DNA from 2 places in the Stenotrophomonas sp. YJH_SMC_105-26 genome. Region 2 is predicted to be linked to the other one. Evidence: predicted binding sites of a transcription regulator. Region 2 holds the regulator's gene; the other holds the start of a gene.
What was found. The regulator sigma-54, encoded in region 2, starts transcription at its own class of promoters, with help from an activator protein. The targets are predictions, from matches to a motif close to TGGCACGNGCNTTGC.
Positions count from the first base shown of each region.

Region 1 (4,215 bases), on a different contig from region 2:
CCGTAGAACAGGGCCAGGCCCGGTACCACCATCAACAGCACCAGCAGGGTCGAGGTGAGCATCCAGGCGACGTCGCCACGATCATAGGCGGCGGCCGCTTCGGCCACGGCCGGCGCCGCGGCGGTGGCGGCCGCATCGTGCAGCGGCTCGACCGCCACGCTTTCGCTCGGCAACGGCGATACCTGGGCCTGGGCATGGGCGCTGCCCGGCCAGGCACCGGCGGCCAGTGCGCTGAGCAGCGTCAACAGGCACACCAGGTGGAACCGGGCTTGCCACCCGGTGAGAAGGCGCATCTTCATGGGGGGAATCTCCGGAAGGGGGTTACAGCGCGTCGGCACCGATTTCGCCGGTGCGGATGCGGATGACCTGTTCGACGGCGGTGACGAAAATCTTGCCGTCACCGATCTTGCCGGTGCCTGCCGACGACTGGATCGCTTCGATCACCGCGTCGGCACGCTCGTCGGTGACCACCGTTTCGATCTTGATCTTGGGCAGGAAATCGACGACGTACTCGGCGCCGCGATACAGCTCGGTGTGGCCCTTCTGGCGACCGAAACCTTTCACTTCGGTCACGGTGATGCCCGACACGCCTGCATCGGACAGGGCCTCGCGGACCTCGTCGAGCTTGAACGGTCGGATGATGGCGGAGATCAGTTTCATGCGCATGTCCCGAGGGTGGATGGGGCCAGCGCGCCAGCGCGCGTTGGCATCAGGCAACCACGGGTCATCAGGATGATGACCGTGGCTGTTGCACCGGACACGTACAGGGCCGGGACGGCCGTGCCTCTCTCCTTGCACGACCGACGCGGGAGGGAGGGCGGCCCTGGTCGCGTATCCGGTCTCTCTCTTGCCCCTGGATAGGGATCAGCGCCCATTCGTAAACGAATGGGATCCGACCCCGATCTGACCGCGGCTCCCCAGCCGCGAAAACGGAAGCGATGGCGGCGGGTGGGAGGGGGAACCCACCGCCATCGCATCCGGTCAGCTGGCGTAGTACAGCTGGTATTCCAGCGGGTGGGTGGCCGCGCGGAACTTGGTCACTTCCTGCATCTTCAGCGCGATGTAGCCGTCGATGAAGTCATCGCTCATCACGCCGCCGGCCTTCAGGAACTCGCGGTCCTCGTCCAGCGCTTCCAGCGCCTGGTCCAGCGAGGAGCAGACCTGCGGGATCAGCTTCTCTTCCTCCGGCGGCAGGTCGTACAGGTCCTTGTCGCTCGGTGCACCCGGGTCGATCTGGTTCTTGATGCCGTCCAGGCCGGCCATCATCAGTGCGGTGAAGGTCAGGTAGCCGGACTGGATCGGGTCCGGGAAGCGCATTTCGATGCGGCGCGCCTTCGGGTTGGACACCCACGGAATGCGGCACGAGGCCGAACGGTTGCGGGCCGAGTAGGCCAGCATCACCGGCGCCTCGAAGCCCGGCACCAGGCGCTTGTAGCTGTTGGTGCCCGAGTTGGCGAAGGCATTGATGGCCTTGGCGTGCTTGAAGATGCCGCCGATGTACCACAGCGCCAGCTGGCTCAGGCCACCGTAGCCGTCACCGGAGAACAGGTTGGTGCCGCCCTTGGACAGCGACTGATGCACGTGCATGCCGCTGCCGTTGTCGCCCACGATCGGCTTGGGCATGAAGGTGACGGTCTTGCCGTTGCGGTGCGCGACGTTCTTGATCACGTACTTCATGCGCAGCAGTTCATCGGCCTTCTGCACCAGGGTGCTGAACTTGGTGCCGATCTCGCACTGGCCGGCGGTGGCCACTTCGTGGTGCTGCACTTCCACTTCGATGCCGACCTGTTCCAGGGTCTTGCACATCTCGGCGCGCAGGTCGTGCAGGGTGTCGGTCGGCGGCACGGGGAAGTAGCCGCCCTTCACGCCCGGACGGTAGCCGCTGTTGGCGCCGTCGTACTTGGCGCCGCTGTTCCAGGCGGCTTCTTCGGAATCGACCTTGAAGAAGGTGTTGCCCATTTCATTGGCGAAACGGACCGAGTCGAAGATGAAGAACTCCGGCTCCGGACCGAAGAACGCGGTTTCGGCGATGCCGGAGGACTTCAGGTAGGCCTCGGCGCGCTTGGCGATGCCGCGCGGGCAGCGGCCGTACGGCTGCATGGTGGCCGGATCGAGGATGTCGCAGCTGATCACGATGGTCGGATCTGCGTAGAACGGGTCGACGTAGGCGCTGGTGGTGTCGGGCAGCAGGACCATGTCCGATTCGTTGATGCCCTTCCAGCCGGCGATCGAGCTGCCGTCGAACATCTTGCCTTCTTCGAACAGCGACGGTTCGACAATGCTGACCGGGAAGGTGACGTGCTGCTCGACGCCACGCATATCCACGAAACGCAGATCGACGAACTCGATCTGGTTGTCCTTGATCAGCTTCTCAACGTTTTCCACGGACATCGGTACGACCTCGGATGGGGATGAATGCCTGCTGAGGTACAGCAACGACCGTGCCAACTTTTCGCCGGCCGCAAGTCATTGATTTCAAAAAGGGCGCTCCGTGGCGGTGCAGAACGGTGCGCACCAAACGGGTGCACCCGCCACCAGACGCACCCGTTTGGTGCGGCAGGGATCGTCTATCCTCTCGACCTTCTTCCTTCCGCCGCGCGTCACGCACCGTCCATGTCCGACCTGCTCTCCGCCCTGCTGCTGGGCATCCTCGAAGGCTTGACCGAGTTCCTGCCGATCTCCAGCACCGGCCACCTGCTCATCGCCCAGCACTGGCTGGGTGCCCGCTCGGACTTCTTCAACATCGTCATCCAGGCCGGCGCGATCGTGGCCGTGATGCTGGTGTTCCGCCAGCGCCTGCTGCAGCTGGCCACCGGCTTCAACCAGCGCGAGAACCGTGAGTACGTGTTCAAGCTGGGCGCCGCCTTCCTGGTCACCGCCGTGGTCGGCCTGGTGGTGCGCAAGGCCGGCTGGTCGCTGCCGGAGACGGTCAGCCCGGTGGCCTGGGCATTGATCATCGGTGGTGTCTGGATGCTGCTGGTGGAGGCCTACACCGCGCGCCTGCCCGACCGCGACCAGGTGACCTGGACAGTGGCGATCGGCGTGGGCCTGGCACAGGTCGTGGCCGGCGTGTTCCCCGGCACCTCGCGCTCGGCCTCGGCGATCTTCCTGGCCATGCTGCTGGGCCTGAGCCGCCGCGCCGCCGCCGCCGAGTTCGTGTTCCTGGTCGGCATTCCCACCATGTTCGCCGCCAGCGCCTACACCTTCCTGGAAATGGCCAAGGCCGGGCAGCTGGGCAGCGAGGACTGGGCCGACGTGGGCGTGGCCTTCCTTGCCGCGGCCATCACCGGCTTCGTCGTAGTGAAGTGGCTGATGGGCTACATCAAGTCGCACAGGTTCACCGCCTTCGCGATCTACCGCATCGCACTGGGCGCGGCGCTGCTGCTGTGGTTGCCCTCCGGCAGCTGAACAGCGCTGGGGTACGGTAACCCCGTTGCCGGCCCCACCCCGTTTCCCCCACGGTTCCCCAAGGAGAATCACCATGAACCGCAAGCTCACCCTGCTCCTCCCGCTGGCCCTGATGGCCGCCTGCAGCCAGAACCCGGCCCCGGCCGGCACCGGCGGCGACGACGTGGCCCCGGCCGCGGCCAAGGCAGCAGACCAGCAGACGCTGGCGCACCTGGATGCGCAGCGCCTGCAGAGCCAGCACTGGCTGCTGCAGCAGGCCACCGGCGCCGACGGCAAGCGCATCGACGCGCTGTTCGCCCGCGAACACAAGCCGGTCACCCTGGACTTCGCAGATGGCCGACTGTCGGTCAGCAACACCTGCAACCGCATGGGCGGCGGCTACACCCTGGCCGACGGCAAGCTGACGGTCAGCGCGATGGCCTCGACCATGATGGCCTGCACCGACAAGGCGCTGATGGCGCTGGACGAAGCCGTGTCGAGCCGCCTGCAGGGCGAGCTGAAGGCCGAGCAGGATGCCGATGGCAAGCTGACGCTGACCAACGCCAAGGGCGACGTGCTGGTGTTCAACCCGGAGCCGACCGCTGAAACCCGCTACGGCGGCGCCGGCGAAACCGTGTTCCTGGAAGTGGCCGCCAAGACGCAGAAGTGCTCGCACCCGCTGATCCCGGACTACCAGTGCCTGCAGGTGCGCGAAGTGAAGTTCGACGACAAGGGCCTGAAGCAGGGTGAGCCGGGCAAGTTCGAGAACTTCTACGGCACCATCGAGGGCTACACCCACGAAGACGGCGTGCGCAACGTGGTGCGCGT
Region 1 covers NZ_JCAFSD010000004.1:179,949-184,163, reverse strand. Annotated here, with positions in the region: gene amt (ammonium transporter) at 1-299, opposite strand, end outside; gene AC5P7F_RS12350 (P-II family nitrogen regulator) at 322-660, opposite strand; gene glnA (type I glutamate--ammonia ligase) at 982-2,391, opposite strand; gene AC5P7F_RS12340 (undecaprenyl-diphosphate phosphatase) at 2,614-3,408, shown strand; gene AC5P7F_RS12335 (META domain-containing protein) at 3,482-4,215, shown strand, end outside.
Region 1: glnA (type I glutamate--ammonia ligase) is a predicted target of sigma-54. The motif match lies at 2,433-2,447, and genes of this name have one in related genera.

Region 2 (4,215 bases):
ACGAGCTGCAGCTGGGCCATGTGGCCGACCAGCTCGGCGCCAGCCTGTCCGGTGGCGAACGTCGTCGCTGCGAGATCGCCCGCGCACTTGCCGCGCAGCCGCGCCTGATCCTGCTCGACGAACCGTTTGCCGGTGTCGACCCGATCTCGGTGGGTGAAATCCAGCGCATCGTCACCCATCTCAAGCAGCGTGGCATCGGCGTGCTGATCACCGACCACAACGTGCGCGAGACCTTGGGAATCTGCGACCGCGCGTATATCCTCGCCGAGGGCACCGTGCTGGCCCAGGGCTCGCCGGAGGCGATCCTGGACAACGCCGACGTACGTCGCGTCTACCTTGGGGATTCCTTCAAGCTGTGACCGCAGGCGCCGGGTCCCTTTCCTTCCGTTCGGCACAGGCATGAAGACTCGGCTGCAGACATCGTTGGGACAACAGCTGGTGCTCACGCCCCAGCTGCAGCAGGCGATCAAGCTGCTGCAGATGTCCACGACCGAGCTGGAGCTTGAAATCGCCCAGGCCGTGGAGAGCAATCCGCTGCTGGACTGGGCCGACAGCAACGACAGCAGTGCCGCCAATGAGGCCAGCGACAGCACCGATGCCGACGCGCCCGCCGAACGCACCGACAACGGCGACGACTGGGCGCCGGCCGAACTCGACTGGAGTGCCGCCGGCAGTGGTGGCAGCTTCGACGATGACGATGACACCGGCAGTGCCGCCGAGCGCGTGGCGGAAACCGAAACGCTGGCCGACCACCTGCTGTGGCAGCTGCACCTGTCGCATCTTTCCACGCATGACCGCAGCATCGGCGCTGCACTGATCGATGCCCTGGACGACGATGGTTACCTGCGCGAACCGCTGGCCACCATCGCCGAAACCCTGCTGCCGGCGGTCCATGCCGGTGAGGATGAAATCCTCGCGGTGCTGCATCGCATCCAGCGTTTCGACCCGGTCGGCGTTGCCGCGCGCACGCTCGGCGAGTGCCTGCAGCTGCAGCTGGACGTGTTGCCTGCCGACACGCCGGGGCTGGCGCTGGCGCGACAGATTGCCGCAGGCCCGCTGGAACGGCTGCCGCGCAGTGGCGTCTCCGGGCTGGCGCATGAACTGAAACAGCCGCTGGACGAGGTCGAGACGGCGGTCGCGCTGCTGCGCTCGCTGGACCCGCGTCCGGGCACGCAGATCGCGCCGCTGTCGCAGGACACCTATGTGGTGCCCGACGTGGTGGTGTGGCGGCAGAACGGCATCTGGCGCGCAGCGCTGGCGGCCCATGCCGGGCCGAAGGTGGTGATCCACCGTGGCTACGAACAGCTGATCCGCCGCTGTGGCGAGGCCGACGCCGGCTACCTGCGCGGCCAGCTGCAGGAGGCGCGCTGGCTGCTGAAGGGCCTGCAGCAGCGCGGTGAAACCCTGCTGCGGGTGGTGCGCAGCCTGATCCTGCAACAGGCCGGCTTCCTCGAATTCGGCGAGCAGGCGCTGCGCCCGCTGACCCTGCGCGAGATCGCCGCCGAGCTGGGCCTGCACGAATCCACGGTGTCGCGCGCGATCGCCCGCAAGCACGTGCGCACGCCGCGCGGCACCCTGCCGCTGCGCGCCTTCTTCGCCTCGGGCATCGATACCGAAGGCGGTGGCGAGGCGTCCAGCACGGCCATCCAGGCAATGATCCGCCGCCTGATCGACGACGAGAACCCGCGCAAGCCGCTTTCTGACGCCAAGCTGGCTGACCTGCTCAAATCGTCGGGAATTCCAGTAGCGCGACGCACCGTGGCGAAGTATCGTGAAGCCATGAACATTTCCGCCTCGCACGAAAGGGTCAGAATCGCTTGACGCGCCGCCGCGCCCGGCGGAGAGGTTCATTGGCACATCCGAACACAGGAGAAACCCGATGCGCATCGAAACGTTTGGCAAAGACGTCGAAGTCACCCCGGCCCTGCAGTCCTATGTAGAGGAGAAGCTGGCCCGGATCGGAAAACACTTCGACCAGCACTGCGAAGCGCGGGTGACCCTCAAGCTGCAGAAGACCGAACACCACGTCGACGCCAGCCTCAACATTCCGGGGCAGACCCTGCACGCCGAGGCCGGCGGCCAGACCATGTATGCCGCGATCGACCTGCTCGCGGACAAGCTTGACCGCCTGGTCATCAAGCACAAGGAAAAAAAACAGCAGCACGCACCGCTGCCGGTGGGCGACAATGGTGGCTGATCGCCACCGTTCCCCGCAGACATGCCCCTGACTGACCTCCTGGCGGCCGTGCAGACCCAGCTCTGCACGGCCACCGACCGTGACAGCGTCCTGCAGGCCGCCGCCGGGTTGCTGGCCTGCCGCCAGGCCAACGCCGAACAGATCTATCTGAACCTGTGCCAGCGCGAAGCCCTGGGCAGCACCGCGATCGGCCACGGCATCGCCATTCCCCACGGCCGCGCGCCGACCCTGGACCGTCCCCGTGGCGCCCTGCTGCGACTGGCGACCCCGGTCGATTTCGGCGGCGACGAACCGGTGGACCTGGTGTTCGCGATGGCCGTCCCCGCCCACTACACCCACCAGCACCTGATGCTGCTGTCCGAGCTGGCCGAGCTGTTTTCCGCACCGGACATCCGCCAGGCCCTGCGCGAAGCCGGCGATGCCCGGGCGCTGCGCGAGGCGCTGGACATGACCCCACCTGCGAGTGCCGCATGAATACCAGCATCACCGCCCGTGAACTGTTCGAACAGCAGCGCGAGCGGCTGGGGCTGCGCTGGGCCGCTGGCAAATCCGGTGAGAAACGCGAGCTGGAGGCCGGCAACACGGTCTCGCGGCGTCCGTCGCTGGCCGGCTACCTCAATGCGATCTATCCCAACAAGGTGCAGATCCTGGGCACCGAGGAACTGTCCTGGCTGGACGCGCTGGAACCCCGCCAGCGTTGGGAGACCATCGAGAAGATCATGCAGTCGCATCCGCTGGCGCTGGTGCTGACCCGCAACCAGGCGTGCCCGGAAGACCTGCGCGCGGCCGCCGATGAATCCGGTACACCACTGTGGCTGTCGCCCAAGCGCGGCCACGAACTGCTCAACCACCTGTCCTACCACCTGGCGCGCACGCTGGCGCCGCGGGTGATCCTGCATGGCGTGTTCATGGAGATCTATTCCATCGGCGTGCTGATCACCGGTGAGGCCGGGTCGGGCAAGAGCGAGCTGGCGCTGGAGCTGCTAAGCCGCGGCCATCGCCTGGTGGCCGACGATGCGCCCGAATTCACCCAGATCGCCCCGGACGTGCTCGACGGTACCTGCCCCGAACTGCTGCAGGACCTGCTGGAAGTGCGCGGCCTGGGCGTGCTGAATGTGCGCGAGATGTTCGGCGACACGGCTGTAAAGAAGAACAAGTACCTTCGGCTGATCGTCCACCTGACCAAGCCGATGACCGAACCCACCCCGCATGGCTACGAGCGCCTGACCGGCGACTCGGGCACCCGCCATGTGCTGGACCTCGACGTTCCGCTGATCACCCTGCCGGTGATGCCCGGCCGCAACCTGGCCGTGCTGACCGAAGCCGCCACCCGCCTGCACATCCTGCGCACCAAGGGCATTGATCCGGCAGCGATGTTCATCGCCCGCCACAGCAATCTGCTGGAACGGCGAACACCCTGATTCCCCTGCCCCTCGAAGAGCCTGTCCATGAGCACCGCCACCCCCTCCGCCCCGACCCTGATCATCGTCAGCGGCCTGTCCGGCTCGGGTAAATCCGTCGCCCTGAAGACCTTCGAGGATCAGGACTACTACTGCTCGGACAACCTGCCGATCCACCTGCTGCCGGACTTCGTGCGCAGCCTGCTGGCCAACCACGATGGCAGCGCGCCGCGCCGGCTGGCGGTGGGCATCGACGTGCGCGGCCAGGCCGACCTGAGCCAGCTGGGCGACTGGCGGCAGCTGGCCACCGACGCCGGCGTGGAAGTGAAGGTACTGTTCTTCGAGGCCAGCGACGAAACGGTGCTCAAGCGCTATGCCGACACCCGCCGCCGCCATCCGCTGAGCCAGCTGGGCCTGTCATTGCCCGAGGCGATCGCCCGCGAGCGCGAGCTGACCGCGCCATTGCGCCGCGAGGCCGATGCGGTGATCGATACCAGCAACCTCAACGTGCACCAACTGCGGCGGCGGATCATCACCGAGTTCGCGATGGACCATGCCACCGGCCTGTCGCTGCTGTTCGAATCATTCGCCTACAAGCGCGGTGTACCCGCCGAAGCG
Region 2 covers NZ_JCAFSD010000002.1:95,819-100,033, reverse strand. Annotated here, with positions in the region: gene lptB (LPS export ABC transporter ATP-binding protein) at 1-359, shown strand, start outside; gene AC5P7F_RS07375 (RNA polymerase factor sigma-54) at 400-1,821, shown strand; gene hpf (ribosome hibernation-promoting factor, HPF/YfiA family) at 1,880-2,197, shown strand; gene AC5P7F_RS07365 (PTS sugar transporter subunit IIA) at 2,219-2,671, shown strand; gene hprK (HPr(Ser) kinase/phosphatase) at 2,668-3,618, shown strand; gene rapZ (RNase adapter RapZ) at 3,646-4,215, shown strand, end outside.